DNA from 4 places in the Ureibacillus thermosphaericus genome. Region 3 is predicted to be linked to each of the others. Evidence: riboswitches for the same ligand, from Rfam matches in the RefSeq annotation. Region 3 holds a riboswitch; each other region holds the start of a gene.
The links. Region 3 has a riboswitch for thiamine pyrophosphate ahead of thiM (hydroxyethylthiazole kinase). Riboswitches for the same ligand answer to the same signal wherever they lie in the genome.
Positions count from the first base shown of each region.

Region 1: another riboswitch for thiamine pyrophosphate. It lies ahead of tenA (thiaminase II); the one in region 3 lies ahead of thiM (hydroxyethylthiazole kinase).
Region 2: another riboswitch for thiamine pyrophosphate. It lies ahead of thiT (energy-coupled thiamine transporter ThiT); the one in region 3 lies ahead of thiM (hydroxyethylthiazole kinase).
Region 4: another riboswitch for thiamine pyrophosphate. It lies ahead of UtA1_RS04210 (LuxE/PaaK family acyltransferase); the one in region 3 lies ahead of thiM (hydroxyethylthiazole kinase).

Region 1 is NZ_AP018335.1:383,559-391,092, forward strand. It holds gene UtA1_RS01820 (hypothetical protein) at 185-616, opposite strand; gene UtA1_RS01825 (YfbR-like 5'-deoxynucleotidase) at 831-1,472, shown strand; RNA gene ssrS (6S RNA) at 1,609-1,799, shown strand; gene UtA1_RS01835 (ThiF family adenylyltransferase) at 1,990-3,003, opposite strand; gene UtA1_RS01840 (thiazole synthase) at 3,000-3,764, opposite strand; gene thiS (sulfur carrier protein ThiS) at 3,767-3,970, opposite strand; gene tenI (thiazole tautomerase TenI) at 3,973-4,575, opposite strand; gene tenA (thiaminase II) at 4,591-5,277, opposite strand; TPP riboswitch at 5,376-5,481, opposite strand; gene UtA1_RS01860 (IS4 family transposase) at 5,715-6,830, opposite strand; gene UtA1_RS01865 (M23 family metallopeptidase) at 7,136-7,534, opposite strand, start outside.
Region 2 is NZ_AP018335.1:3,430,648-3,438,181, forward strand. It holds gene UtA1_RS16595 (IS110 family RNA-guided transposase) at 1-282, opposite strand, end outside; gene map (type I methionyl aminopeptidase) at 559-1,311, opposite strand; gene UtA1_RS16605 (acyltransferase family protein) at 1,530-2,525, shown strand; gene thiT (energy-coupled thiamine transporter ThiT) at 2,612-3,172, opposite strand; TPP riboswitch at 3,267-3,372, opposite strand; gene UtA1_RS16615 (AAA family ATPase) at 3,437-6,514, opposite strand; gene UtA1_RS16620 (exonuclease SbcCD subunit D) at 6,511-7,534, opposite strand, start outside.
Region 3 is NZ_AP018335.1:2,287,288-2,294,821, reverse strand. It holds gene thiD (bifunctional hydroxymethylpyrimidine kinase/phosphomethylpyrimidine kinase) at 1-796, opposite strand, end outside; gene thiM (hydroxyethylthiazole kinase) at 799-1,545, opposite strand; TPP riboswitch at 1,625-1,726, opposite strand; TPP riboswitch at 1,791-1,893, opposite strand; gene UtA1_RS11035 (reverse transcriptase-like protein) at 2,033-2,686, opposite strand; gene UtA1_RS11030 (carbonic anhydrase) at 3,500-4,294, opposite strand; gene UtA1_RS11025 (YqhG family protein) at 4,521-5,285, opposite strand; gene UtA1_RS11020 (DEAD/DEAH box helicase) at 5,327-6,937, opposite strand; gene UtA1_RS11015 (hypothetical protein) at 7,076-7,534, shown strand, end outside.
Region 4 is NZ_AP018335.1:867,804-875,337, reverse strand. It holds gene UtA1_RS04235 (MFS transporter) at 1-924, opposite strand, end outside; gene erm (23S ribosomal RNA methyltransferase Erm) at 1,626-2,486, opposite strand; gene UtA1_RS04220 (GNAT family N-acetyltransferase) at 3,105-3,626, opposite strand; gene UtA1_RS04215 (MarR family winged helix-turn-helix transcriptional regulator) at 3,647-4,099, opposite strand; TPP riboswitch at 4,267-4,378, shown strand; gene UtA1_RS04210 (LuxE/PaaK family acyltransferase) at 4,432-5,520, shown strand; gene UtA1_RS04205 (acyl-CoA reductase) at 5,517-6,956, shown strand; gene UtA1_RS04200 (ABC transporter ATP-binding protein) at 6,969-7,534, shown strand, end outside.

The DNA of each region.
Region 1 (7,534 bases), 1.6 Mb from region 3:
ACCACTTTAGGAGCAAATAAATTATTTATCATAAGAATTTGTGCCTAACCAAAAGTTTGCACTTTGGTCAGGCCCTTCGTATTTTATTTACAAACACCTTAGTATCTTTAAAAAAACAAAAGTAGCATTTCGAACCATTTATCATATGAATAATATTACAACCTTTCTAACAACATAAGATGACTCACCATAGCATTGGTTTATCAACCATCAACCATAACATAATCAGCAATAATATGATATATTTCCATGTTGCTTTTCGTAATTTCTCGATAAATTCTTCTTTCTTATAATGACTCGTCCCAAAGGTTTTTAATGTGGGCTTGAAAGCACTTGCTAAGAAAACAATGGATATTAACATTATGGCTATCGTTAAAACAATCCATGAATCAGTCCATTTCCATCCACTAACGATAATAAGAATCGCACCAGAAAGTACAAGAACATGACCAGCATGCTTGACAACAGTAATGGCTATTCGAAAAGACTGTACAAATCCAATCATTTCTATCTCATCCGCAGCTTCCATTTTCTTTGTTAAAGGAATCAATGTAACTAACGGACCTATTGAAATGATTGCGCTTAAAATATGAATGAATAAAAAAATAGTATGCATCAATTTCTTTCACATCCAATCTATAATACCTACATCTACTATAACATGTATTTCAAATACTTAATTTATAAATTCAATGACAAATCATTTTAGCATTTTATTAAACTATTTTACTTTTATGTTAAATGTTTAATTATCGCCTCTCATTGGATAAACTTTGATGTATGATTAACACACAGGTTTTTCATAATCATGGTTGTTAGGAGTGTTTACAATCGGTATCCATAAATTTTTTACTAGTTTAAATGATTTAGAACGTATTTTTCGAGCTCCAGGGCGCTTTAAATTTGAAGAACACAATGTTGCTGCCCATTCTTGGAAAGTAGCTCAATACGCATTGTTTTTCGGAACGCTTGAAGAAATGAATGGGGCAAAAGTCAATTGGAAATCCCTTTACGAAAAAACAATCAACCACGACTTTGCAGAAGTATTTATTGGTGACATTAAAACACCGGTAAAACATGCAAGCGAAGAGTTAAAACAAATGCTTGCTCACGTGGAAGAAAAAATGATGGAAAAATTCATCAAAGAAGAGATTCCACCTGAATTTCAAGAAGTTTTCTTCGAGCGAATGAAAGAGGGAAAAGATGGTACGTTAGAAGGCAGACTTCTTGAATTTGCGGATAAGCTTGATCAATTTTATGAATCATTCGCTGAACTGAAGCGAGGTAATACGGATAAAGAATTTATTATTATGTATCAACAAGCATTAACAAATCTTCTTCAAATGCCTTTAAAAGTAAGTGTCAATTATTTCCGAAATGAAATTTTAAAGGATGTCATGAAAGAAGATACGCAAATTAATATCGCCGATTTAACAAATGAAATATTGAACAAAATAAAGCCTCAAGAGTAAGGATTCTGCTATAGTGAGGCTTTTATTTTGCATCCAATTCTATCTCTAATATCCGTTACTTTTTTATATTAAATATTTGACTTTTTTATTAAAAGATACTTACTTGCACGAGGCTACATATTCAATTACTATTACATTAAAGCTGCGTTGTACGTTGAATATTAAGTTTTAACCTTTGAACTGAAAAAGGGAGTTTTAGATCGAAGGTGGAATGGCGAGCGTCACACTACGGTGAATGACGATATACAGGAAATCTTCTGCGAACACCCACTTGGTGGAGTCGTGGTTTTAAAACTTTCTATAATATTACGGCAAGGCGGCTTGCACTACAAACATTACCTTAACAATGTTTGTAAAAGAGCTCTCCGATTAGGAGGGCTTTTTAATTTATTGAAAAAAATAAGCGGAGAACCTTCCCCGCTTTCCTCTATAATAATATATTTTGATACTACTTCTACTTCGCTCATAGTTAACAGGTGTCCGTGTTTTTCCCAATGGCAAGCAACTTTCAGCACTTTTATGCTCCCACATAGCGATGATAAATTCTTTTAGCCTTTTCTTCTTCTTTCGTTCCATGAATTAATGCCCGGCCATCTTGAAAGAGAACGATTTGAACATCTTCTGCTTGGAAAGAAATTAAGTAAGGATTCGCTTTTAAGTTTTGAACAAGCGGTTGGAGTCTTTTTGAGATATGATCCAATGAAATTTGTTGTTTTTGGTGCGGTCTGATTTGCACCGTATTTCTGCCACACAACACTGCTGTTTTCAAACCTGTTTCTAATGTTAAGTAAGGATGTGTGGGATTATTCCCACATGAAGGACAATCCTCTCTTTTTAAAGAAGAAACGTCAATAATTGAATGCTCCCTTTTCCAAACATCAAAGGAAACTAGTTGTTTAGACACCTTTCCACTCACTAAGTATTTCAGGCTTTCCGCTGTTTGATAAGATGCAACGATTTGCACCGCTGGACTAATGACTCCAACGGTATCACAAGTCATACCATCGGATGGAATCACTTGAAGCAAACAATTATAACACGGTGTTTGTTTTGGCACGATCGAAACACTCATACCATAACTTCTTACAACCGCACCGTGAATCCATGGTATGCCGTGTTTCATGGCAACATCATTGATGAAAAATCTCGTTTCAAAATTATCTGTTCCATCAATGATGAGGTCCAAATCTTTTACCATCTCTTCTAATTCAATTGAAAAATCCCCAACAATCCCTTCAATTTGAATGGTTGAATTGATTGTTTGTAGATGTTTTTGTGCAGCAACAGCTTTCGGAATTTTATTTTTTGCATCTTCTTCCGTATAAAGTTGTTGACGACCGAGATTTGTCCAGTCGACGTAATCCCGGTCAATGATAGTGATTTTACCGATGCCAGCTCGAGCTAACATCTCAGCATTCGCGCAACCTAGTGCCCCTGCACCTACAATGAGTACATGGCTTTTCAGTAATTTTTTCTGTCCCTCCTCACCAATCGGAGAAAACAAAATTTGTCGCGAATATCGCTCCATTATGAAAGAATCCCTTCTGTTGGACTGGAGGCAACAGCATAGCGCTTTTTCGGAATTCTTCCTGCTTCATATCCAAGTCTTCCAGCTTCAATAGCGAGTTTCATTGCTTTTGCCATTTTAACTGGATCTTTTGCACCTGACACCGCTGAATTTAATAAAATGCCATCTGCACCTAACTCCATTGCAATCGCACAATCTGCTGGGGAACCAATTCCTGCATCGACAATGACAGGAATATTTGCCTGTTCAATGATTAGTGAAAGATTTAATGGATTGATAATACCCTGCCCAGAACCAATAGGAGAAGCTCCTGGCATGATAGCATGAACTCCCAATTCCTCCAGCTTCTTCGCTAACACTACGTCATCAGAAGTGTAAGGAAGGACAATAAATCCTTCTTCTAATAACATTTCTGATGCTCTTAATGTTTCAATAGGATCAGGGAGAAGCGTTTTATCATCCCCAATTACTTCGACTTTCACCATGTCACATAACCCTGAAGCTTTTGCGAGTTTCGCAATTCTCACTGCTTCTTCCGCTGTTTTGGCTCCTGCCGTATTCGGTAAAAGCGTGTATTTGGAAAGATCCAACATTTCTAAAAAGTTCGGTTGGGATGGTTCATAAATATTCATTCTTCTGACCGCAAAAGTTAAAATCTCTGTGCCAGATGCTTCTACCGCTTCCTTTTGAATCTCAAAATTCGGAAATTTCCCTGTACCTAACAACAATCTTGATTGAAAAACTTTATCTGCAATTTTTAACATGTTTATCCCCCTCCAACAAAATGAACAATTTCAATTTTGTCGCCATCATTCACTTGCTGCTTGCTGTACTGTTCTTTCAATACAATTTCGCCATTCTGTTCAACCACGACTATGCGATCTTGTAATTTATAAAACTTCAACAAATCTTCAACACTTTGAATACTACTTTGCACTTCTGTTTTTCGGCCATTAATGTAAAGATGCAACTTCATCCCCCTTTTTGAACAATATTTTTTAAATGGATTGCGGCTTCCTTTGGTTGACTCGATGAGAAAATGGTAGACATCACCGCAATGCCATGCACTTTTTTCTCCAGCACTTGTTCAACGTTGTCTGGCGTAATTCCACCAATCGCTATCACGGGAATCTGCAATTGTTCAACGATTTTACCTAGGGCATTCGTTCCTCTACCTGCCAATCCTTTTTTGCTGTCCGTTTCAAATACATGACCGAAAAGACAATAATCTGCCCTCGCTTCTTCAGCAGTTTTTGCTTCCTCAACGGAATGCACACTAACCCCAACTCTCATATATGGGTACGCCGTTTTTACTTTTGCTGCCGGAAGACTGTTTGCTGGAAGATGTACGTTCCGTATACCCGTAAGTAGGGCTATATCAAGCCTGTCGTTAATAACAAGCCTTTCTTTCTCCACCCCTGCATAAATAAGTTCTTCTACTAGCGCAACGATTTCTGCGGGCACTTTACTTTTCTCGCGTATATGAATGTAATCAACAACATCGGCAATGGATGTAATAATCTCTTTCAGCTCTTTAATTGATTTTTTTCCATCAGTTATGGCATGCAGTTCCAATACATTGACTTCCTTTCATGCATTGACTTTTTCATCAGTCGGCCACATTTGCCTGTTGTATGCCATGTCCCAAAACATGTATTCAAATCGTGTTGTATTTAAGAAGATTTCTTCTAGTCGTAAAAGTTCAGATTCCGGTTTTCCTTCTGCCAATTGATTAAGCAAATCGAGATTCCATTGCGCTGATTGGCCAAACTCTTCGGAACTGTACATTTTTACCCAGTCTCCATATAATCCGTGTTCTTTAGCACCCTCGATTTCAGCAAGTTCACATCCAATTTCCCAGTAGCTCCATGCACAAGCTAAATGAGCAGCTGCAAGTTCAGCGATAGAACCATTTTGTGCAACAGCTAACATATAGTGCGTATATGCAAGCGTTACCGGAGACGGTTTTGCCTCTTCCAGCTCTTTTTCCGTTATGCCAAAACGACTCGCATATTTTCTGTGCAACGCCATTTCTCCATTCATTGTGTAATAAAGCAGGTTGGCAAACACCGTCATCACTTCAAGATTTGGCGCTTTCACCGCACCTAAAGCAAACAATTTGGAATAATCGATTAAGTATAAATAGTCTTGAATCATATAAAAACGGAATTTGTCAGGGTCCAATGTGCCTGCACCTAACTCTTTCACAAACGGATGTTCATGGTTTTTTCTCCAAGTTGACCAATACTTTTCAAAGAGTCGGTCAGTAAATTTCATCATTTCTCCCTCCCTTTCAATTCACCATTAAAAAAAGCCACTTCAAATTGAAGTGGCTTAAAACCCGAAATGCAAAAAGATATAATAATAGACAATACGAGTCCCAACAACCACTTCCCTTCGCTAGCATTACCTAGTGCAGGTTCAAAGGGTTGAGGCAATGCCTCTCTCAGCTAAAATGAATTAGCACCCCTAGTGATTTATAATGCATTATTAAATTACAATCATTATTGCATGAACTCATAAAATTTTCAATAAGTTAAAATGAATATAAATTTTGTTATTTTATTCCATTAGCATTGCATAAATATAGTTAGAATTTTCTGTTAATTAATTTTTGTGAATTTGTGCCAAAAAGACAAAACCTAAAGAAAGGTGGCACTGCCCATTTGGTAAATATATACAGTTAAACCAGAGCGACAACGACAAAAGGGAGATTATGGACTGGCTCGCCCATCAAATTTTCGCAACCAAACATAAGCTGGTTTCCACAGAGCTCTCTTTAACCAACGAGTAATTCGAAGTAGAGATTTCTTACTTTTCATCTCCAATTGAATGAGAACATGTAAGCAATACGTGATAAGGGCTAAGAAAATTTGATTTTGAATAGCTGTTTCACTCATTCCATAAAAGTGCTTAATTTCTACGTGTTGCTTGAGCCATTTGAAAAAGAGTTCAATAGCCCAGCGAGATCGGTAAATATCACTTATCTCTTCTGGTTTTAAATCAAATCGGTTGGTGATGAAACGAAGTAAGTTCCCTTTTGTGTCCATAACTTCTAGTAGACGAAAGACATTTTCAGTACGATTTTGTGTGGTACCAATGTAGACCATTTTATCGGATAGAACGTGACAATCATCAGGAAGTGAAAATGTATAGACTTCACGAATGACTGCGTTTTTCTTCAGTCTTGAAACGAAGAAATAGCCATCATCTGTCATCCGATCAAAACGTTCATAGTCCACATAACCGCGGTCAAACACATACATGGCTTCTTTATCATCCACTAGGACTTCGAGTTGATTTCGGTCATGTTCTTTTGCTGTCGTAATCACTGCTTTTTCAGGATAGACGGGGTCTTTATCCATGAAAACGAGCCGTAAGTGTAGCTTTACACCAGCTTTTGTTTTACGGAATTTTGCCCATTTATAATTGGTCAAATTCAACGGGAGTGTACTTGAATCAATGATTTTCAGTGGCATATTCTTTCCGGTTTTATAATGGTACCGTTGAATTTTCCAAACAAGATCCAAGAACAAATTTGCAAGAATTAGTGGGTTGATCTGATTGTTTTTTCGGGATAGCTGAGAGGCACTTATCGATTCAAATCCGAGTGCTTTTTGAAGATCTTCGTCTACAAGTGCATCACTCATTTCCTCTAAGCTCTTAAATTCGAGCAGCTGGGCTACCAATAAAAGTTTAATATAGGCTTCTGTTGTCAGCTTTTTTGTGTAATAGTCCTGTTTCAATTCTTTGACTTGTTCGCTAAGTTTTTGAATATTTATGGGTGAAACCCATTTACCAAATGATGAAATTAGTGTATTCTTGTCCATAACGTTTATCCTTTACGATTGGATTTGGACAGGAACCACCTGTACTTCCATTGTAAAGGATTTTTTTGTTTCGAAATCAATAAAAAATTGAACATTCTTAGTATTTTGAATCATCAGATTTAATTAGTGCAATGCTAGTGATTTTATTCCAACTATATATAACTTTCTACTTCCCAGTGTCTCATTGAAAAGCATAATCTTTTTTAGCAGACTGGATATTCTTCAAATACTTTTAGCTAAAAATGTTTGCGGCTTCTACCATAAAATAAAGTTGCTCTAGCGATTTTTCGCTAAAGCAACTCTTGTTATTTTTGTCCCTTCTTTGTTTGTTTTTCCCATTGCAAAAGATGTGGATATGGGTCAAATGCCCATTCTGTACGGCCATTAAATTTATACATTCCGTAATGTAAATGTGGAGGGAATTTTCCACTCGTTCCTTCTTTACCATATCCAGAACTTCCTACGGCGCCAAGAATTGTTCCCGGTTCTACAATATCTCCAACTTTCAAATCTTTATTGAAATATGCTAAATGTGCGTAATAATGATACGTATTATGATTATCCCGAATGCCAACTCGCCAACCGCCAAATTGATTCCAGCCCATCACTTCTACAACACCATAAGAAGTTGACAGAACAGGCGTTCCATAGCCTGCAAAAATATCCGTTCCTTCATGTATACGTCTTCCGCCCCATCCCCTGCT
Region 2 (7,534 bases), 1.1 Mb from region 3:
AGGGACATTCTTGATTCTTTGAGCATTCGCTAATGTAATATCAAAGTAATCCTCCAAAATGTTATAAACAGGTTTCCAATAAACTCCAGTACTCTCCATCGCAATGTGCGTAATGCCATGGTTTTCCAACCACTTTAGTAAACGAAAGAGATCCTTTGTTAAAGTGGGGAAAGTTTCTGTTTCAATGAATAATTCATCGTCCTGTTCGCCAATCATGACACAAGCAACAATTGTTTCAGCATGTACATCTAATCCTGCACAACGTGTCATCAGTACATCCAATATAATCCCTCCCATAAAGTAGATTCACAAACAGCGAGTGAATTTGAAATATAAGCATTTTTCTGTACGTAGTCATCATTCCAAATGAATGAGCTAACAATGGGTTGTTCACCAAATCCACTCAAACAGTTTTTTATTCAGGGTATCATCCACCATAAAAGCCTACGTATTGTTAACTGTTTGTGTTATCTACATTATGGGAAAGAAATATCCATTTTCATGCCAGGGTTGTGAATGAAAATTCATGATTGTTTTTTATGAAATAAAAGCGAATGATTATTCATTAATTTGCGTGATAATTATTGGCTTATCTTTTGTCACAACAATTGTATGTTCAACTTGTGCAACGAGTGATTTGTCAGGTGTAATAAATGTCCATCCATCCCCAGCTTCAATTATATGATCTGCCTTTTCAGAAATGAATGGCTCAACCGCAAGAACCATCCCTTCTTTCAAAATAGTTCCATCCCATGCATCATAGTAATTTAATATGTGTTGTGGGTCTTCATGCAAAGAACGCCCTACTCCATGCCCCGTTAAATTCATAATGACTTTTAATCCATGATCTTTTGCTTCTCGTTCAACGGCTTTCCCAATTTGATTTAATTTAGAGCCTGCTTTCACTTTTGTCATTGCTCGTTCGAAGGCAGACTTAGCAACACGGCAAAGTTTTTCTTTGTCTTCATACCCTTCTCCTACAACAAAAGAAATGCCTGTATCGGCAAAATAACCATCTAATGATCCTGAAACATCAATATTGACTAAGTCACCTTCTCGAATGACTTTATTGCCTGGAATACCGTGTGCAACTTCGTGATTGACGCTAATACATGTATATCCCGGGAAATCATATTCACCTTTTGGGCCAGAAATTGCTCCTGCTTCAGCAAACATGCGGCCGGCAATCTCATCCAACTCTTTCGTTGTGATGCCTGGTTTAGTCGCCGCTTTCATCGCATCCCGAATTTCCGCGCAAATGCGCCCAATTTTTTTTAACGCTTCAAATTCTTCTTGTGTTTTTACAATCATGTAAAAGTTCCTTTCTTCTATACAATTTCTTTTTATAATATAACATACTCTATAAAGTTTTTCGGAAATCCAAATTTAAATTTAGGAATGTACTACACAATATGATATATGATTTTACTCAAGAAATGATAGAATATATAATGAAAATTTTATTTAGACCTCCAAAGGTATTTTAATCATGTTATAATCAAACATTATAAACATTAGGAGTTTTATCATTGCGAATTAAAGAGTGGGATTTATTAAGAGTTATTGCATGTTTATCAATTTTACTATTACATTCAACTACTTTTTATAACCTAGAATCAGGTCTTTCTGAAAATTCAGTAGTGGTTCATTATATCCGAATACTTCTATGTTATGCTACACCGACATTTATTTTACTATCCATCATCATTCTTGCAGCAAAATATAAAGATGGAATCCCACAATCGTTTTGGTCAAAACGGCTTCAATTCATTTTACTTCCATATATATTTTGGGCTTTTATTGATGCCCTTGTCATTGAATATAACTACCAAAATGGTCTAATTTGGCAAACCTTTTATAACAATATCGTTCTAGGTGAATTTGTAGGTTGGTTTGTTTTAGTTATTCTTCAATTGTATCTATTTTTTTGGCTAATGATTAAATTTCAATGGCCATCTTTTGTCGTGTTACCTTTATGTGCATTGTTGTATTTTCTGCAGCATCGAATTTTTGATTTACCATATCCATTCTTTCAAGAAAATATGAAGTATGAAAAATTGTATGGAACAGCTTGGTTCGTTTATTTTGTAATCGCATTCATAATCGGTGCAAATTATGAAAAAATTCAGCCACTATTGAAAAAATATCGCATTTTCACTGTAATTTTCACGGCACTATCAGCTCTTTATATTTGGTATGGCTATAAATTCGGTATGGTTGAAATACATTCTAGAAGGATGGATTTGATTCCTTTTGTCGTTGGAATAACAAGCATGATCTTAGCCTATGGACAACTGATTCCATCTTTTAAAATTATTCGAATTATTAGTAAGTATGCATTTATAATTTATTTAATTCATTGGAACATACTATCATTAACCGCAAAGTACTTTGTATCATTTTTCAACAATGGTTATCTAGCAATTTTAGCAATGATGATATCAACGGTAATCGTTGCCATTACCATTTCAAAATGCATTTCGTATTTACCTTTTGGGAAATGGATTGTAGGTAAAATTAGATAAACGTATAAAAATTTATCCATAAAAAAGCGAATTAGGAAAACAATATTGTCTCCCAATTCGCTTTTTATTTTAATTCAGAATTGTAATCAATTTTCTTTTTTTATCAATCTTGGGCTTGCAGTAAAGATGAGCACCGCTGCAACTGCAGTTAAAATAATAGCCGGAACCATATATGAACCATTATACCCGATAGAATAAATCCAGGCATTTTGATCGCCTGCATATTCTTTGAAGAAAATAGCTCCTGCAAGTGTATGACAAATAAAGCGCAACAAACCGCCAATAATTGTTCCGATGATAACAAATAATGCAATTTTATTTTTACGATTTTCTGATACTCCATCTAACACTTGTTTACGAACAATTGCCGCAAATCCTACGAAAGTAAATGCAAAAACATAATCAAGCAATGCTTGAGCCCAATGGACAATATAAGGATTAATTGTCATGTTCAATAATCCTACAATCAATCCAGTCATAAGTCCTGCAGATAGTCCCCAACGAATAGCGATTAAAATAATAGGCAGCATAACTAAACTAACGGATCCACCCTGCGCCCAAATAGAAAATTTCAATTGGTCTAACACATAACCAATTGCAGCAAAAATCGCAATTTCAACCATCCATAATAATTTTTGGTTTCTCATTCAATTATCTCCTTTCTCTTCGTTTATAGAACTTGAGAGAAGGATAGAAAACTACAAAATAAAAAACGTCCGGACAGAGCCGAGACGTCTTTGTTTCGGTTTCTATCCACATCCCTACGCAAGTACTAACTTACAGGTTCTAAGGGTTAGTGCATCCGGCACACTCTCAGCTGACTTCATCAGCACCCCTTGTGGTACAAATCTTATATTCTATTGGGAATAATGTCATTTTATCAAATTATATGAAGATTGCAACCTCATTATTTACTTTAATATAATGGATGTTTTACTATAGCCCTCTTTTAATTTTTCTACTTGTAATATAGCAGGCATTGCCGATTTTAATTCCTCCACATGAGAAATAACCCCTATCATTCGGCCGGATTTTTGTAGTTCAATGAGCGTATCAATTGCTTTCATCAACGATTCTTCATCAAGGGAGCCAAAACCTTCATCAATAAACATTGTTTCGATTTGAACATTTCCTTGGAAGCTTTGAATCACATCCGCCATTCCTAGTGCTAAACTTAACGAAGCATTAAATTTCTCTCCGCCAGATAAAGTTTTTACATCTCTTGCTTGTCCAGTGTATGCATCATATACATCTAATCCTAATCCACTTTGCCTACCGTAGGACTCCAATCGGTCAGAAACTTGCAAATAATATTGACCGTTCGATAAATTTTTCAAGCGAAGATTGCTTGCTTCTGTAATGAGCTCTAAATACCCCATTTGTACATAGCGTTCAAAGGAAATTTTTTTGCTGTTGTGTCCACGAAGTAAATTATATAAATCTATGATTTGATTCGATTTTTCTTCCATTTGAAATATATTATTGGCAAGTCTTTCAAGCTTCTCTGCAAAGTCGATGCAATGTTTTTCACAGGCTTTCGAATAGTTTAATTCATCTAACGCTTTTTCATAATTAAACTGCAACGCTTCCAATTCTTTTTCAGCTTCTGTTAAATCGACCTTTTCTTTATCTTTTAATTTTTCTGCTTCCTCTTTCACTTGCACTTGTAAAGAATGAAGCTCCTTTGAATAATTATCATATTGCATTTGTAAAGCTTCAATTTCCTGTTCTGGACGTCTAGCAAGTAGAAAATCTTCCGTCGATGTAAACCTTGCTTGTAGAAGAGCTGAATGGAAATTTTCCTTTGATTGTTGACATTTTACTTGAATATGTTTCACTTGTTCAGTTATTTGTTTAAATGCCTCTTCATTCATTACAACTTGTTTGTTAGCTTCCTGATACTGCTTTTGGGCTGTTTCCCAAGATTGTTTTAATTGTTGCTTATTGCTGATTGCTTGTTGAAGTGCAACTTGTAATTGGGAAAGGTCTTTAATCTCTTCTGGTATTAATTTTTTTTGTTGTTCTAAAATCGTACTATTCTGCGTGTATTGTTCATGTTTTTCATGATACTGACGTTCGATTTCCTTACGAAAATGAACTAATTGTGCATTTTCATCTTGCAGAATTTTTATTTGTTTTTTATTTAATGTAAGTACTTCTTTTTGACGTTCTTTTTCTTTTATAGCAATATTTATATCTTGTAATTGATGAACATATTTTTGATATTCTTTTAATGGCGCGTGATATTGCATTAATTTTTGTTCTATTTCTTGTAATTGATGTCGTTTCGATTCTAATTTCCCTTGAACAGCAAATTTCTTTTGCTGAGCTTCATCTAATGTTGCTTTCAGTTTTTTCAATTCCGTTTGATTAACGGTTTCAGTTGATGCTGTATGTTCGATTCGGTGTACCGTACTACCGCAAACAGGGCAAGGCATTCCAGGCAGGAGACTCTTCGCAAGAATGGCCGCTTGATTATTCAACCATTTTTCCTCTTCCTGAGCATATATATTTTGAACTTCTTCATAGGTAGATGTCGCTTTAAGCCATTCGTTTTCTAGTTTATGGACTTCAGCGTTTACCTCAAAGTATTTTGTGTAGGTATCTACAATTTCTCTTAATAGTCGTTGCTGTTCTAATAGTTCATTCAATGATTCTGTGTCTTCTTCCAGCTTTTCAATCATCTCGCTCAACTGTTGAATAGCCCATTCCTTTTCTTCGATCTGTTTTACTATGTTTTGTAGGCGAGTTTGCAATTGATTTTTTTCATTCAACAGTTTGTCCACGAGCTTTATTTGTTCGTTCATTTGCTCATAAATAGGGACAAGTTTTTCTAATTCATTTACTCGTTCATTCGCTTGTTCCCGTTCTTCCTCTTTCATTGCTTCCATCTTGAACATTTCTTCTGCTTTAGCAAATGTCCATTTTGCTGCTTCTAACAGTTTTGTAACGAGTTCCATTCTCTTTTCGATGGATTGTTTTTCCTTATCCAGTTCCATCAGATAAGAATAGAGTGGGAAAATTCGGCTTGCACGATTTGCTGCATCGATTGTTTGTTTTATTTGTTCATAATGGTCTTTTTGAGATTGTAAAAAGGATAGCTTTTCTTTTTTCCTTTCATATTCATCAATTTGATCATTTAACTTTTTATTCGCAACATAAACTTCATATGCCTCTTGATGTTTTTTGAAAGCTTCTCGATACATTCGTTCATCATCTTTAATTTTTTTCTGATAATATTGCTGTTCTTCTGCCAATCCTTCTAGAATCTGATAAATATTGGAATGTTGACTAAGCATTGTAAACAACAATGATTCTCGTTTTGGTAATGTTCCTTCAATTTGATTAATATAGCTATTTTTTAATGCCTTTGCTTCATTTAGTTGTTGATCCGCTAATCGTTTCTTTTCTTCCAGTTTATCAGCCATTTTTACAAAGCGATCTGTCTTAAAGATTTTTCTTAATATCTCTTCTTTCTCGTCCGATTTAGAAGTTAATAATTTACGAAACTCTCCTTGTGGCAGCATCACGATTTGGCTAAATTGTTCGTAAGTTAATCCAATCAATTCTTCAAGCTTTTCATTAATATCCGTCACTCGTTGCCGTTCCACCGCTGGAATTTCTTCGTTATTTGGCAGTATTTCAAACAACTCATATTTTTCACCAGTTGGTGTTTTTCTTCCTTTTTTCACATGGGACAACCTGCGCAAAACACGATATTTTTTGCCACGTATTTCAAAAACAAATTCAACAGAAGTATGCACATCATCTTCTGCAAAATCACTGCGCAGCATTTTTGTATCTTTCCTGTCTTGACCGCTACCAAAACCATACAACGCAAAACAGATGGCATCAAATATCGTCGTTTTTCCGGCGCCAGTTTGTCCGGAAATCACGAAAAGCTTTCTTTCCTGAAGTTTTGTAAAATCGATCACTTCTTCATTTTTGTATGGTCCAAAGGCGGTCATTTTTAATAAAATTGGCTTCATTTCGTCACCGCCTCCTCTTTCATTTCTCTTTCATCACGCAACATTTCATTCAATACTTCTTCAAATAATTGAAGAGCTTCTTCTGTCGGCTCAAAGCCTAAAATTTCTTTATGGAAAGCTTTAAATAACGTCATATCATCCAATTGTTCTCGCTGAATTTTAATATTCTCTTCAGCACTTTCAATTCTTTGAATCGTTTTTCGTTCCACATGCATGGCATTCGGGTAAACAGTGCGAATTTGTTCCATCGCTCCTACAACTGGTGTTAAATCAGTCAATCGTACGAATACATAATCTTCACAGTAATCATGTTTTAAAATTTCTTGAATGGTGCCTTCAATGATGCGCAAATCTCGTCTCGGTGTGAAATTTCGTTTTTCAATAGAAACTTGTCCATTTTCATCTAAATTGACTATTAAAAATCCTTTTTGATGATTCGCTTCAGATGCCGAATATTTTAATGGAGATCCCGGATATCGTATCGTTTCATTTAATACGTAATGAGCTTTGTGTAAATGCCCAAGGGCTGTGTAATGAAATGCCTGGAAATAATGAGCATTGACACATTCAGATCCTCCAATTGAGAGCGGACGTTCAGAATCGCTTGTATTTTCTCCCTTTTCTCCAGAATGCGTTACAAAGGCATGTCCAACGAACACATGACGCTTCGTTCTATCCATATTTTCTTCTATTTTTTCAATGATAGTTTTCATGGCATCATCGTATGTGTTAATTGATTCGCATTGAAATACATTTTTCACAGTGGAAGGTTCTGCAAATGGTACAAGATGAAAATGCACTTCTCCAAATTCATCCTGTAAAATAATCGGTTTTAATTGGTGATCGAGTTCGCCGACAATGTACAATCCGCTCTCTTTCATCAATTTGCTCCCAAATTCAAGACGTGTAGGGCTATCATGATTTCCTGCTATGCTAAGTACAGGCACGTTTCGTTTCAGCACGATTTCGGCAAAAATTTCATCAAGTAAATCTACCGCTTCCACCGGGGGAAGAGCTCGA
Region 3 (7,534 bases):
CTACTTTAGCACCAAAACGGTGAGCAAAGTGATTTGTTGGGCCATGTCCACGTCCGATATTTAGTGGATTTTCAATTGCCATTTGAACAAATTTTTTCGCTTCGATAACGGACTCTTTTAACGAAAGCCCCTTACCTAAATTTGCTGTAATAGCTGCAGAAAAAGTACACCCTGTTCCATGGGTATGTTTCGTATCAATTCGTTTTGATTTTAATTGAAAGAAAGAGCCGTCTTGAAAAAAGACCGTATCAACAGCAGATGGACCTTCCAAATGTCCGCCTTTCATTACTACACAATTAACACCAAGTTGCAAAATCTTTGCTGCTGCTTGTTGAATGTCATCTGCTGTTTCAATTTTCATACCTGTGATTGTCTCAGCTTCTGGAATATTAGGCGTTAATACGGTTGCTATTGGCAATAATTCATTTTTCATCGCTTGTACGGCCTCTTCTTGCAATAACGCTTGCCCACCTTTTGCAATCATCACTGGATCAACGACTATTTGAATATTTTTATCTATTAAATTTTTTGCAATCGTTTTAATAATATCTGCAGAAAATAACATACCTGTTTTTAATGCTTTCACTTCAAAATCTTGTAAAACTGTATTCAATTGTTGTTCCACAAATTCAGACGTTGCAGGATAAATACCTTCTACGCCTAATGTATTTTGAGCAGTCAATGCGGTAATGACAGATGTACCAAAAACATTTAGCTCCTGAAATGTTTTTAAATCCGCTTGAATGCCAGCTCCCCCGCCGCTATCTGAACCAGCAATTGTCAAGACAATATTCACAGTTATTCACCTCTTGAAATTTGATGTAATCCATTTAATATTTCAACTTGGAAGGAACCAAGGTATTTTTCTTTCGAAGCATTTTCAGCGACTTTTTTATAGTCAGCTAATACATTTCGAATATTTTCAAGTTTTCCTCCATCCAACGTTAATGCTGCAGCACAAATAGCACTTAATAAACAACCTGTTCCTGTAACTTGAGTCATTAACTCATGGCCACCACTAACTGGATAGTGTTCTATACCGTCAGTCACGAAATCTTCTTTTCCAGATACAGCGACAATTGCACCATACTTTTGAGCAGTTTCCTTAGCAACAAGGGTAATATCCATTTCTCCTTCTCCACTATCAACTCCTTTTGCTTGCCAATTAATTCCCGCAATTGCTGCTAATTCTCCAGCATTACATCGGATTAAATCAAATTTAATCTCTTTTAATAAATTTTTTGTAATTTCTTTACGATATGTTGTAGCCCCCGCCCCGACAGGATCAAGCACGACAGGAATGTTTAGTTCATTTGCTTTTTTGCCAGCTAATATCATTGCTTCTACTGAATTTTTATTTAATGTACCAATATTAATTAATAATCCGTTTGCAATAGCGACCATGTCTTCTACATCCAATGGCTCATCTGACATAACTGGTGAAGCTCCAATTGCAAGCAAACCATTTGCAGTAAAATTCGTTACAACGGTATTTGTAATACAATGAATTAATGGATTTTTTTTTCTTATTTTGATTAAGCTCATATATATCCTCCTATAATTGTAAAAATTTATGTAAAGAAAAAAGCTCCTTTGCACGGCGCAAAAGAGCTTTGAAAATAGAACACAATCTTTCATTGCTCCCTACGGCAGTGCTAACTGCATCAGGTTCTAAGGGTTAGGTGATATCACCTTCTCAGGCACTTGGCCACCCCTGCAATTATCATATGAAATAAAAAAACTCTCCAAGTTTGGAGAGCAACAATACACATAATCATAATAAAATTCATACGATAAGGTATTTTGCTCCCTACGGCAGTACTAGCTGCATCAGGTTCTAAGGGTTAGGTGATATCACCTTCTCAGGCACTTAGGCCACCCCTGCAAAATTTAATAATTTTTTTGTTGTTATGAAAATTATAACACATTTTCATTTTATTTTTTCAAATAATTTAATAGAATTTAAAAAGATTGCTAGATAAAACAGCTAAATCACTTAAATTCTAGATTGAATGTCACAAGTTTTTCTCGATTAATCTAACTCTATTTTTCCTTCAATTATGGTATTATTCAATGCTTGAGTTGCTAATCGATCGACTTCTTCATTCCCTTTTCGCGAAACTAATTTAAATTCAGATTTGATTCCTAGTTGATTTAATTTTTCATCAATTTTATTCGCCCAATTTGTTAATTCTTTTTCATAAATAGGCCATTCTCCACTCATTTGATTAATAACAACCTGTGAATCACCAATGAATCGAACAGTTTGATGATGAACGCCTATCATTTCTAACTCTAGAATACTTCCGTATAAAGCCGCATATTCCGCTTCATTATTAGATTTTAAGCCAAGTTGCATTAAATTTTTTCTAGTTCGATAAGATTTTCCGTTTTGTTCAAAATATATGGCAAATCCTAAACCGGCTTTTTGACTTTCTAAATCATAACCACCATCAAAATACACTGTCACATTGGATGGCTCAGTTTCGATTTCCTTTAAATATTTTTTTATTTCTTTAACAGACCATGTACTGTCATATTGATCAATAAAGGTCATATGTTTTACTTTTCCGGTTTTCTTTAATTCTTCTGCAATCAATAGGGCTTGAACTGGCGGCATTTCATCTGATCGAAAAGTTGTTTCCAATCCTTTATGATGATACGTCCATTCAATGGTTATTTTCATGAATATAACCTCCCTGTTCCTGTTTACTTCAACAATTCGATATGTGCACTAATGTAGGCTTTGGTTTTTAATTTTTTTTATGAAATGTAATCGAACATAACGAAACTTCAATCGCTTAATTCGATTATACATGATACGAAAAGATGAGCGGATGTTTGAATAATCTTCAATGAAATCGAGAATGACATGTTCAATCATAATGAAGAACCATAATGTAAGGAAAAGAACAAGGATTACACCATCAAATAATTTTGTGACTATCAAGTAATATGAATAGAAGAAGTATTTAATCGTTATAAAGATGAAGCTAACTGTGATGATAACTATTGGAATATATCGAAACAACAAAGTTTTTTTTGTGAAAACCATAAGGAGAAAACTTACAATACAACAAATCAAGACAAATATTACAGTTAACATATTAATAATCATTCAATTCACCTCACTATGCAACTGGATGAAGGAAATTACCACTTTTTTAGTTATTTTTTTCCTTTAATAACAAAAATATTCAATAACGTGAGGCATTTTTAAAACAGTAATCATAAAACGATTTATGAGCTTAATTAACACAAAAAGGAGCGATACCGCCCCTTTTTCTTTAACCATTTAAAAAATTCAAAATAATCAACCTGTAGAATCACTCCCTCACTTTATTACTACAGCTGATTAAAACATGAATGCTCAGAAAGTAGATGAGAAACAAATTGTTCTACAACTTTGCTGTATTGAACCATAAAATATTCAACATATTTATAAAGTGCTTTTCAATGTCAATCGTTCACATGGTTTGAGGAAATATCTTTAGGATATTTAATTGATAGTTATTTTAAAAATTTTCCTGTCATTCGTTGGTTGTATAGGTCGATTCGTATGACCGAAAACATCTCTAAACATTGTAATTTGTTCAATTGAAAATTCGATTGGCTCTTCAAATACAATCCAGTCAACCCCTTCTTTACAAGGAGGTGTCGTCAAAGAACCGGAATAGTAATACCCTTCCCTTACTTCAGGAATTAATTGTAATAAATTGAATGAATCCATTTCTTTTTCATTCATATTTTCATCTTGTATAAACTTCCATATTTCTTTAATTGCTTCGTTTTCTTCTCCAGATTTTATAAATACCGCTATTACAGCATGGTCGCCTTTTTCATTTTCGTGTACGAGATGTAATTCCATATCATAGTTTTGATTTTCGATTTGATGTTCACTTGGTAAATGGAAATGGAAGGAATGAAATTTGTATTGTTCATTATCAACCGAAATAAAACTTGTATTCGATTTCGAATATACTTTAAACTGATTTCTTTGTTTTATTAGTACAACAGGTTCCTTTTCATAATGTATGTTGATTTTTGGGGCATCTTCAAGAAGAACATTCTTGTATTCAATTTGTATAGGTGATTGCATTGTTCCTTTTTCACAAGCATGAACTTCTAATTCTTTTGAAATCTTTTTTTCTTCATCAGTATAAGAAACTTCTTTGAATGTATAGTCATTTTCTCCTGGTGATTGTTCAATAGTTGATTTTTGATAAGATAGATAACCAACTACACCAAGGCACAATGATAGCAAAAAAATCACAATATAATAGTTTAACTTCATCAATATTCCCCACCCATTTTTCCATTTTTTATTTAACTTAACCAAATAGATGATTGATTTATACTTCGGTCATGCTATATAGCACCATTCCCTTGTTTATAAACTTAATAGAGCTTGATTAAAAATACATACTTGCATGAGTGGGGAGCGGAGAGTCCAAGCCGCAAAAAAATAGTAGTACTTACCATAGCTTTGGTTAGTACTACGAAAATTAGAATGATTTCATTTATTTTAAGTAAAACAGTCCCCCGCTAACGATTTCAATTTTAATTCGAGGTTGAAATCGCTCTTCTAACGCTTTTTTCTCTATTTCATAAATTTCTGGTTTGTTTTCTACATCTTCATAAAAATGATCTAATATTTCTTGTTCCCTTTTCCATCGTTTTTTTGCCTCATCCGCCCAAGATAAATCATCATTTGCAATATAATTTTCAATTGCTGTTTCCAAACGTTCAATCGCCCTCATTGGAGAAACAATATAAGGTAGGCAATATGCGTTTTTTGGCAATTCATCCGTTAACTGCAACGCACATAATATATCTTGGAAGTCACTTTTGACGCTGCCATGAATTAAGTTAATTCCTAAAGAAAAGAGCAATTCCTTTGTTTGGTCTGTATGATAAGAAACTTTAAAATTTGCACCAATCCATGGAAATAAACTTGCTCCCTCAATATTCTCATACATTTGAACAAAACAGCCTAAGTCTTTCGTGGCTTGAAAAATTTGATGCATTCGCATCGACCCATAATGAATATATTCACCACGAATGTTTAAATTCTCTTTTTGTTTCGTAATAAAGGTTACTTTTAATGGGTTTGGCTCTCCTTTTGTACTTTCAATAAATTGCCAATAAAAAGGACGATTCATTATACGTTTATCAATATCAGCTGTTAATTGAACAGTTAAATAATCGGATGTTTCATCTTCAATTTTACAATTTGTCTCTATAAAAAATGTTCGTAAATAATGATGGATTTGTTCAGCTATCATTCTTTTGCTCCTCCCAATTCGAGAAGTTTGCATTGGAAAATTTATGTGAAGCCTAACTGATCTTCTAACCCGAAATCTTCAAAATGGAAATTTGGCACAAAACTTGGAGAATTGTATATTGGCTCTTCCACTTTGTTTGATAAGATATCATCTATTTCTCCCACAACTTTTTCAAAGACATCGATTTTATTTGTTAATAAGTCGATGATGCGATCTTCAATTGTATTTTGAATAGCTAAATTGTAAATATATACATCTGATTGTTGACCAAAACGGTGTACCCGGCCAATTCGTTGCTCAATTTTCATGGGATTCCAAGGTAAATCAAAATTTACAACATGATGGCAAAATTGAAGGTTAATCCCCTCGCCACCTGATTCTGTTGCTATTAATACGTCAGCGTAATCTTTGAATAATTGCCTCATCCAATCTCGCTTATTTTTACTAAACTTTCCGTTAAACAACACACTTTTAATTCCTTTTTGATATAAATACCATTGTAAATAGTGTTGTGTTGCTCTATATTCGGTAAAAATAATGACTTTATCTTTTGCCTTTTGAATAATTTCATAAGTTTTTTCTGCTTTTGAATTGATTTCTAAATTGGACATTTTCTCTATAATTTCTTCTATATAATCTATTTCATCTCTACTTTGCATCTTCTCTTTCATTTTCACTAATGTTAAATATGCTGCTTCTTTACTCGAGCACATTTCTTTTAATAGTGTTGTCATAGCAAAAGAATTGGCAAATACACTTGTGCGTTCCTTTAATTGTTGAATCATTTCGTAAACTTCTTTTTCTTCATCAGTAAATTGAATTGGAATTGTTTCAACATGTCTGCCAACCCACTCAATGCCCGTATCTTGCCGACGATTTCGAATCATCACTTGATTCACTAATTCTTTTAAGTATTCATCTTCCTGTAAGCCATTTTTCCCTTTTTTGAAATATGATTGGAAACTTTCTACATTTCCTAAGTGACCAGGTTTTAATAAGGAAACGAGATAAAAAATTTCAAAAATGTTATTTTGAATTGGTGTAGCAGTTAGCAATAAACAAAATTTCTTCTTTAATCCTTGTACAAATTGATATGATTGCGTTTTATTGTTTTTTAATTTGTGAGCTTCATCAATAATAATCATGTCATAGTTCTGTTCGTAAATCTTTTCCCGATATGGACTCCGTTTAGCCATATCCATACTCATGACAACAAAATCATATTGTTCGAAGGGAACATTCTTTTTTCGACAACCAATGGCAGGAATAAAAAATTTTGCGTTCAGTTCATCAACCCACTGAGTAAGTAATGATGCCGGCACTAAGATTAATGCTTTTTTTACCAGTCCTCTTAGAATATATTCCTTCAAAATTAAACCAGCTTCTATCGTTTTTCCAAGTCCAACTTCGTCCGCTAATATTGCCTTTCCATTCATTTTTTCAATAACCGTTCTTGCTGCATCTATTTGATGTTCGAGAAATTGTATGTTTGTTAAAAATTTCGGAGCTTGTAAACCTGAAAAATCTGTAATTAATTGATCTTTTACGACCTCATAAGCCATTTTGTATAGCATCCAATTATCCCAAGGGCCTCCCTTTTCAAGGCGACGTGCAAACTCCTCTTTCCATTCTGAGGATTTTTGAATCATCATGTCAGTTCACCTCTCTTATTGTTCATTAGGTTGTCCAAAATTTATAAACATATGATGATTCTATTGCCAATAAACCAACATTTTAGGATAAAAATTTTTCCCTTTCGCAAAATAAAAATTAGAAGCGAGGAGAAAGAAATGAAAAAATGGTTGTTCATCATCTTAATTGGAATATTTCTTTTGATTATTTTTTTTCCTGGATATTTTACGGATTATTCTCAATCTAAAGAATTTGAAGCATTGTATGAAACATTAGACGATAAATTTTTTCCTTTAGTAGATTGTATTAGTGATCACCTTAGTAAATCAGAAGAGAAAATGAATCAATTGCAATTTACAACGTTTTATGTATTAGAAGGAGGTATGGAAGAAAATTTAGAAATGCAACAAAAAATAGTTGAGTTGAAGAGTGAATTAATGAATTTTAATGTTCAATATCCAGATACCATTGCATTAAAAGAAAATGTTATTCAGCAATTGAACGTGTTAAAAAAATTGCTTGAAAAAATGTATAACGCACCACCCAATCTAGATGTAATGAACTTTCAGATGTTTCAAAATGAATATGAGAAAGATATTGAAATTCAATCACAATTG
Region 4 (7,534 bases), 1.4 Mb from region 3:
CAATCCGCCTGCTCCAATACCTATCAATGCAGAAGCTAGCAACGGTTCAATATTTAGCACGAGTAAAATAAATCCAACAAGTTCTATTATGGATTCTACAATCAACCAGAAACGACGGGAGTGAAACCTTCTTAACAAAATTGGAAGCACTAGGCTAACTGGTATTTGCACGACTACGAAAATTGTTAATGCGATTGCGGCGTAATCTTTCGTGTACCCCATTCCTTGGATGATTTGAGGTAGCCATGCCGTAATTGAGTAAAATAGCATACCCATCAGACCAAAGGACAATGTAAGAATCCATGCTTTACCGTTCCCCCACGGCAATTGAACTTTTGTTCCAGAAGTAGCAGTGTGAGCTGATTTTTTGACTTGTTGATTTACAAATAACCACCAGATAACTGCAGCTACAAATGCTATAATTGCCCAAAATGCAAGGGAAGTTTGCCAGGAGTTAAAGCTATTCTCTAGCGATGTAGAGAGTGCAGAACTAATTGCTGCCCCCAAAGTCAGAGCTACGGTATATACTGAAACCATAAAAGGTACTTGATTAGGAAAATGCTCTTTAATGAAACCAGACAACAGTGGACCTATCAAAGCGATACCGATACCTGCAATTATAGCTGTTGTTACTAGAAATGATACAGAATCTGTGAACAAACGAATAACAGTACCAACTCCAATAATTAAAAGCGATAAGCCGATTACCCGTTCAATTCCCCATTTTCCCCCAGCTTTCACGGCGATTGGAGAAAAAAGACCCATACAAAGCACTGGAATGGCAGTCAACAAACTTGCGACAGCTGCACTCATTCCAAGATCTGTTCTAATGCTCTCTAGTAAAGGGGCGATTGAGTTAATAGCTGGACGTAGATTTAGCGAAGCCATAAATAAAGCGATAATTAATAAGACACTTTTTTTCATCTAATATCCCAACTTTCTTTATGCTTTAATTAGATTCATTCAAAAAAGTACCGTTTCTATAATCTTCACATACTTGTTGAATATCTTCTTATTCATAACGAATGGGCTCCTGCCAAAAACAAGTTCACCATGTCGTTCCCAAGGACCCGATTCGATAATCTTTTGTTGCAAGTTTTGTTTTAAATCCCTCCATTAAATTGTTTTGTTCAACGAAATCCATTATGCCAATGAAGTATGAAAGTGATAAGTAGGCACTTTAATGTGGTTTAGTTTCTTTGAAGATACTATTGGAGATGTAGCAAGGTTAAGACTATAAAATTTAATATTTACTTCCCTCTTTTCTCCGTTCTGGCTTGTATCAAATATTCTGTTAATGTTATTAAATTCTTCCATTTAATTAATAGAAAAGAAGTTGATACTTAACTGGCTTAAATATAATAAAAAAGGAGAATCCTTCTTTTACTTTTGTACATGATGAATGTAATGGATATCCTGAAAGTTTTTTAAAACCTAAAAAAATATAAACCCATGAAATTTTGCAATGTGCAAAACTTCATGGGCTATTTTTCTATTTAGGAGGATTTTATCCTAACATCTGCTTCAATTTCCATTCTAAATACATCTTGTTATTCAGATTTTATTGTTTAGTATGAGGTAAAGTAATTAGATTACCTTCAATTATAATGTTTATATTCCTTCATTTATCGTTTAGAATTTTTCCATTTGATTAATTTCCGCTTGTCTAATTTAGGCCATCTGTGTTTTGGAACATATTTTACCATCGTTTCAAACAACATACCCCATTGCTCTATTGATAGGATGCCAACTGGCGTTTCACTTTTTATGCCCAAACTTCTTTTAACCCTTTTGATTTGCTGTGCTGTAAAAATGCCCCTTAATGCAAAGTCAATTGGCATCTGCGGGTTTTGCAATACATAGTCTGCGAATCCCCAAAAAATGAAATAATCTTTATAAGGAACTTTTGGATTTACTTTTCTTTTTATCGTAATCAGTGCCGAATCTACTTTTGGTTGGGGAGAAAAGTTTTTCTTAGAAATTTCTTTTACGTATCGAATATCAAACCACATTCTCCAAGCAATGATATATGGATCCTTCACAAATTGAGAGGTGAATCTTTTTGCCGCTCCCTTTTCCATTACTATTGCTCCTCTCTGAAATCCACTTATCGGATGATTCAATAACATCTTCATAATGGGCGTCGTAATCGAATAGGGAATATTCGAAACAACGATAAAAGGTTCTTTCGGCAATTGAATTTGTAATATATCGTGATGAATGATTTTAACATTACCGGTTTCAGCAAATTTCTCTTTTAATAAACTTACAAATTTTCCTTCATATTCTATAGCCAGTATCCCCCTTGCTTTTTTACTTAACACCGACGTCAATGCACCTTTTCCAGCACCAAACTCTAAAACTAAATCATGTCGAGTTACATTTGCAATTTCTACTATTTCATTTATTAATTTCTTATTATGCATTAAATGTTGTCCTAAAAAATTGGGTGGTTCACTTCTTCGATGTTTACGATTTTTAGTCATTAATTCTTCTTCCTTTCTAAAAAAATCACAAGCATCTGCTTGCGATTTAGAGCAAATGGAAGAAGATCCGCCCTCATTAGTTTGGAATAACATATTGACAAGATAGGCATCAAAAAAGGACTTGTACTTAGGTGTAGTACAAATCTATCGAAAGAAAGTGAAATTCCTTAATAATAGAAAAAAGGCAGAAATAATCTGCCTTCGGAAATGACGTTATTAACCCATTAATTAATATCAACCATAAATAGTGATATTACAAAAATGTGGTTCAAAAATGAAAAATGAAGATTATTAAAAAAGGACAGACTACTCCCATTTACTCTGCCGTTCACAAGCAGAGCCTTTGAACATATTCAATTCATTAGTTCAAAGTTGGGAAACGTAGTCTCATTGAGTGTGTCACTTTTTTAATAATCCTCCTTTAATGATGAATACAAAAACAGTATATTGGTCCTGAATCAAATTGTCAAATGGAACTATTGGGGACAGTCTATGTGTTCGAACCTAATGATAAATATGATTTGTTTGACGAATGCGAAAGTTTATTAACTGAATCATGAAATATAGAATCATAAGAAATGAAATTTATATGCCAATATTTCAGTATATACATGCTAATCAACCTTCCAATGTTTTGATCATAATCAAGTCAGTCTGCTCTTCATCCCCCATATAAAAGGAATGAGATTCTTTTTGAACAAATCCCATTTTCTTATAAAAACCAATTGCATTTTCGTTCTTTTCCCAAACCCCAAGCCAAATTTTCTTTTTATTCCATTCCTTTGCAACTTCAATCGCTTTATTTAGCAAGGCTTTTCCAAGTCCATGCTTCTGAAATTTCTCTCGAATATAAATTCTTTCAATTTCAAGGAATTCATCGCCCATTTTTTCCGTCTGAGCATCATCACTATTGACTTTTAAGTAACCCGCCAATTCATTTTGGTAATAGACAAAGAAAAATTGTGAATGAATATTGGATAGCTCTTTCTCTAATTGTTTTATATTAAATGCCTTTTCTAAATATACTTTCATATTTTCAGGTGAATTTTGATCTTTAAATGTGTAATAAAACGTTTCAATGCCCACTTCTTGTAATGTGTGCAAATCTTCAAGGGTACATGTTTTTATTTTAATTGTCATAGTGAACATCTCTCCTCATATCAATAATTTCGTTTGTTTCCCTTCTTAACGTATTCCCAATCTTTTTCAACATTTTTTCTTACCCGCTCTAAAAGATTGAATAATGTTTCCACTTCTGCTTCAGATAATCCTTGTAAAGCTACAGCGTTAGAATGATCATGTTCTCTTATTAAAAACGGATAAACATTATTGCCTTTCTCGGTCGCATAGAGTTTCTTAATTTTTTTATTTTGTGGATCCTCTCGCTTTTCAACAAATCCGTTCATTTCTAGTTTTTTTATGGCGCGTGATGCAGTTGTCCGATCCACTTTGATCATTTCAGCCAACTTTTCTTGAATAATTCCCGGGTTCTCACATATTCGTACAAGGTACAAATACTGACCTTTTGTTAAGTCATATTCTTTAAACTCGATATTACTGATTGAATCTAGTGCTCGTGCTATCATCCCAATTTCACGAAGAACTTCTTTCATAATGAACTCCTTCATTTTTATTGCAAATGCAATATTTTTAATTCATTTTAATCAAACTTTGTTGCATTTGCAACAAAAAATAATTGAATATCTACATAATTTTAGGGTGATAATTCAAAAGAATTTGCAATCTTTCATAAGAATAAGTAGACTTTATATTGAAATTGAATATATTAACCGGGGGCTTGCGGAAGCAGGCTGAGAGTACGACTAATCCGTCGTTGACCGTTTGAACCTGATTTGGGTAATGCCAGCGCAGGGAGTGTAGTAAGTCGAATTATGCACTTTGCTTAGGCAGAGTGCATTTTATTTTGCGGAAAGGGTGAAAACCGATGACTCAGCAACGAGAAATCATAGAGGAACTTTCTCAATTTATCAAAAAGAATCAAGCTTCAGAAGAAGAGTTTAATAGCTTGGCTTTACATATTTTTAATTATCAATACAAACATAATCTCCCCTATCAAACATTTTGCCGCCAAAAAGGAAAGACACCGCGGCTTGTGAAAAATTGGCGAGACATTCCTTATGTGCCGATGAATGCCTTTAAAGAGGTTCCATTGACATGTACAAATCCAGAGGCAGCAGTCAGAGTCTTTATGACAAGCGGAACAACCCAAGGAAAACAAGGCAAACACTATCATTCCACTCTCGAAATCAGGGAACTTTCCATGATCATCAACTTTAAAGAACGGTTTATGAAAGAAACAGATCGCATTCGCATGGGAATTTTGTTTCCAACTGAAGAGGAAATGCCGCACTCATCCTTAGCCCATTATTTAGCCCTAGTCATGAAAGAGTTTGGCACAGAGGACAGCTGCTATTTATTAAAAGAGAACGGCTTACATATGGAAAAAATCATCAGTGAGCTGGAACATGCCGAAAAAACAGGCGAACCATATGCGTTACTCGGAGCAAGCTTTAGTTTTGTTCATTTGTTTGAGGAATTGGAGCGTTTAGGAAAAACGTTTAATCTGCCTAGGGGGAGCAAAATTCTTGATACTGGTGGTTATAAAAATAAATCCAAGGAATTGGATTTAAATGAATTTTATCAGTTGCTTGAAAGATATTTCGGTGTGGAAAGAATCAATTGCATCAATATGTACGGGATTACGGAGTTAAGTACACAATTTTATGATAATGGCAATGAGGTCGTTCCATCTGTGAAGACAGGACCTAGTTGGATTCGTACGAGAGTCATCAATCCATTAACAGGTGAAGAGGTTGCAGAAGGAGAACGTGGCGTTTTAGTTCATTATGATTTAGCCAACTTCAATTCCGTATTGGCGGTTGCTACTGAAGATGTAGGAATGGCGGTTGATGAAGGATTTTATCTGTTCGGTAGAGTTCAAGGGGCCGAGGCAAGGGGATGCTCGCTAGCGGTAGAAGAATTTATTCAAATGGCGAAAGGAACAGCACAATGAGAATAACGGCTGGGTATATTCCAAATATCGGAGAATCGAAATTTGATAAGAAAATCCTGAAGTTTCAGGATTTAGAAGTGGAACTGCCTCTCCTTACATTAGAGCAAATGCAGAGGGTCATTGACACGGTGAAAAGAGAAAGTGCGGAAATCTTAAAATCACTGTCGGTATCAACAGTAGTGGACATCATCGGTTATGTAACGGAACAATTTTTGGACCGCAGTTCATCTTATCGACAGCAGGCGGAAAAGTTGCTTCCGATTGTCACCGGCTATGATGAGGAGGTAATTCGCCTTGGTCTTACATCTTTTTTAAAAACATTTCGCAAGCACGAACTCCAGCGTTTCCTAGTAGAAGATTTAGGAAATCCATTATTATTAGATCATTTTCAGCCGCGCGCAAAAGGTGGTTTTTCAAAAGCAATTGGACCAGAACTCATCACCCATGTATGGGCAGGGAATGTTCCAGCACTGCCTATTTGGAGTTTCGTATCTGGTCTGCTAGTAAAAGCAGGAAATATCGGAAAAGTTTCAAGTTCTGAACCTCTTTTTGCCGGCTGGTTTGCAAAAGCCTTAGCAGAGGCCGAGCCGAGTCTTGCCAATTGCTTTGCAGTTGTGTGGTGGAAAGGCGGCGATGAAAAGCGAGAGAAGATGATATTTGAAAAGTCGAATCTCGTTATCGGATACGGTAACAACGAAACGCTGCAAGCTTTAAAAAAACAAGTTCCCATTACTACTCGCTTTTTACCTTTTGGTCATAAAGTAAGCTTCGGCATCATTTCAAAATCTGCCTTAGATGCGCACAAAGCATGGCGAATTGCTCATCAAGCCGCACTTGATGTCATTCGTTACGATCAGCAAGGTTGTTACTCACCGCACTTATTTTATGTGCAAAAAGGCGGAAAAGTATCGCCAGTGGAATTTGCCCGCTTGATTGCGGGGGAGCTAGAAAACTTCGAAAAGCGTTATCCAAGGCGTAAGCTTTCCATGGAAGAATCAGTTGCTCTTGCTTCATGGCGGCAAAAGGAAGAAATGAGCACTTTTACAGCAACAGGAAAAGAAGTGCTTGGAACTTCCACACATCAATGGACGGTCGTTTATGAAGAAGAGGAAAAAGTTTTTACGGCAAGTCCGTTGAATCGAGTAATTCGGGTTATTTCTTTTGAAAAATTAGAAGACATTCTGCCATACATCAAGCCATACCGCTCATTTCTTCAAACGATTGGAATGGCCGCAACCCCTAAAGAACTTTTCCACTGGGCAGAGTTGTTGGCTAACGTTGGCGTAACACGAATCACAGCACTAGGAAAAATGACTTCCCCTGAAGCAGGTTGGCATCATGATGGACGGTTCAATCTACTGGATTTAATTCAAATGGTAGACATCGAATCATCGGCAATAGTGGATAGTGAACAATTTGCTCCTTATGTTGATTAGGAGGTTTTTAATATGAGTTTTTTGGTAATGGAGGATGTAACATACAGTTATGAACAAGGAAAAAATCAAATTTTACGTGGGATTAGCTGGGAAATCAATAAAGGAGAGTTTCATTGTCTGCTTGGAAAAAGCGGCTGCGGAAAAACGACCTTATTAAAGCTTGCTGCTGGCCTGCTTTCATCTGAGAATGGAAGCATTCGCCTGCAAGGAACGGAAGTAATCAAACCTTTACCTAATTGTAGTTTTGTCTTTCAAACTCCAACTCTATTGGAATGGAAAACAGTTATTGAAAATGTGCTTCTCCCTATTAAATTGAAACGGAAAATCAGAAGTGAGGATATGGAGCAGGCAATGGAATACTTAGAGCTTGTTGGCTTAGCCTCTTATCGAGATTGTTATCCTTTACAGCTTTCCGGTGGACAACAAAGCCGGGTCGCTCTTGCACGAGCCTTAATGCAAAAGCCTTCTTTATTATTTTTGGACGAGCCTTTTGCAGCATTAGATGCCATTACAAGAGAAGAACTGCAAGATGATCTTTTAAAAATGTGCAATATGCATAATATTACTGTGCTCTTTAT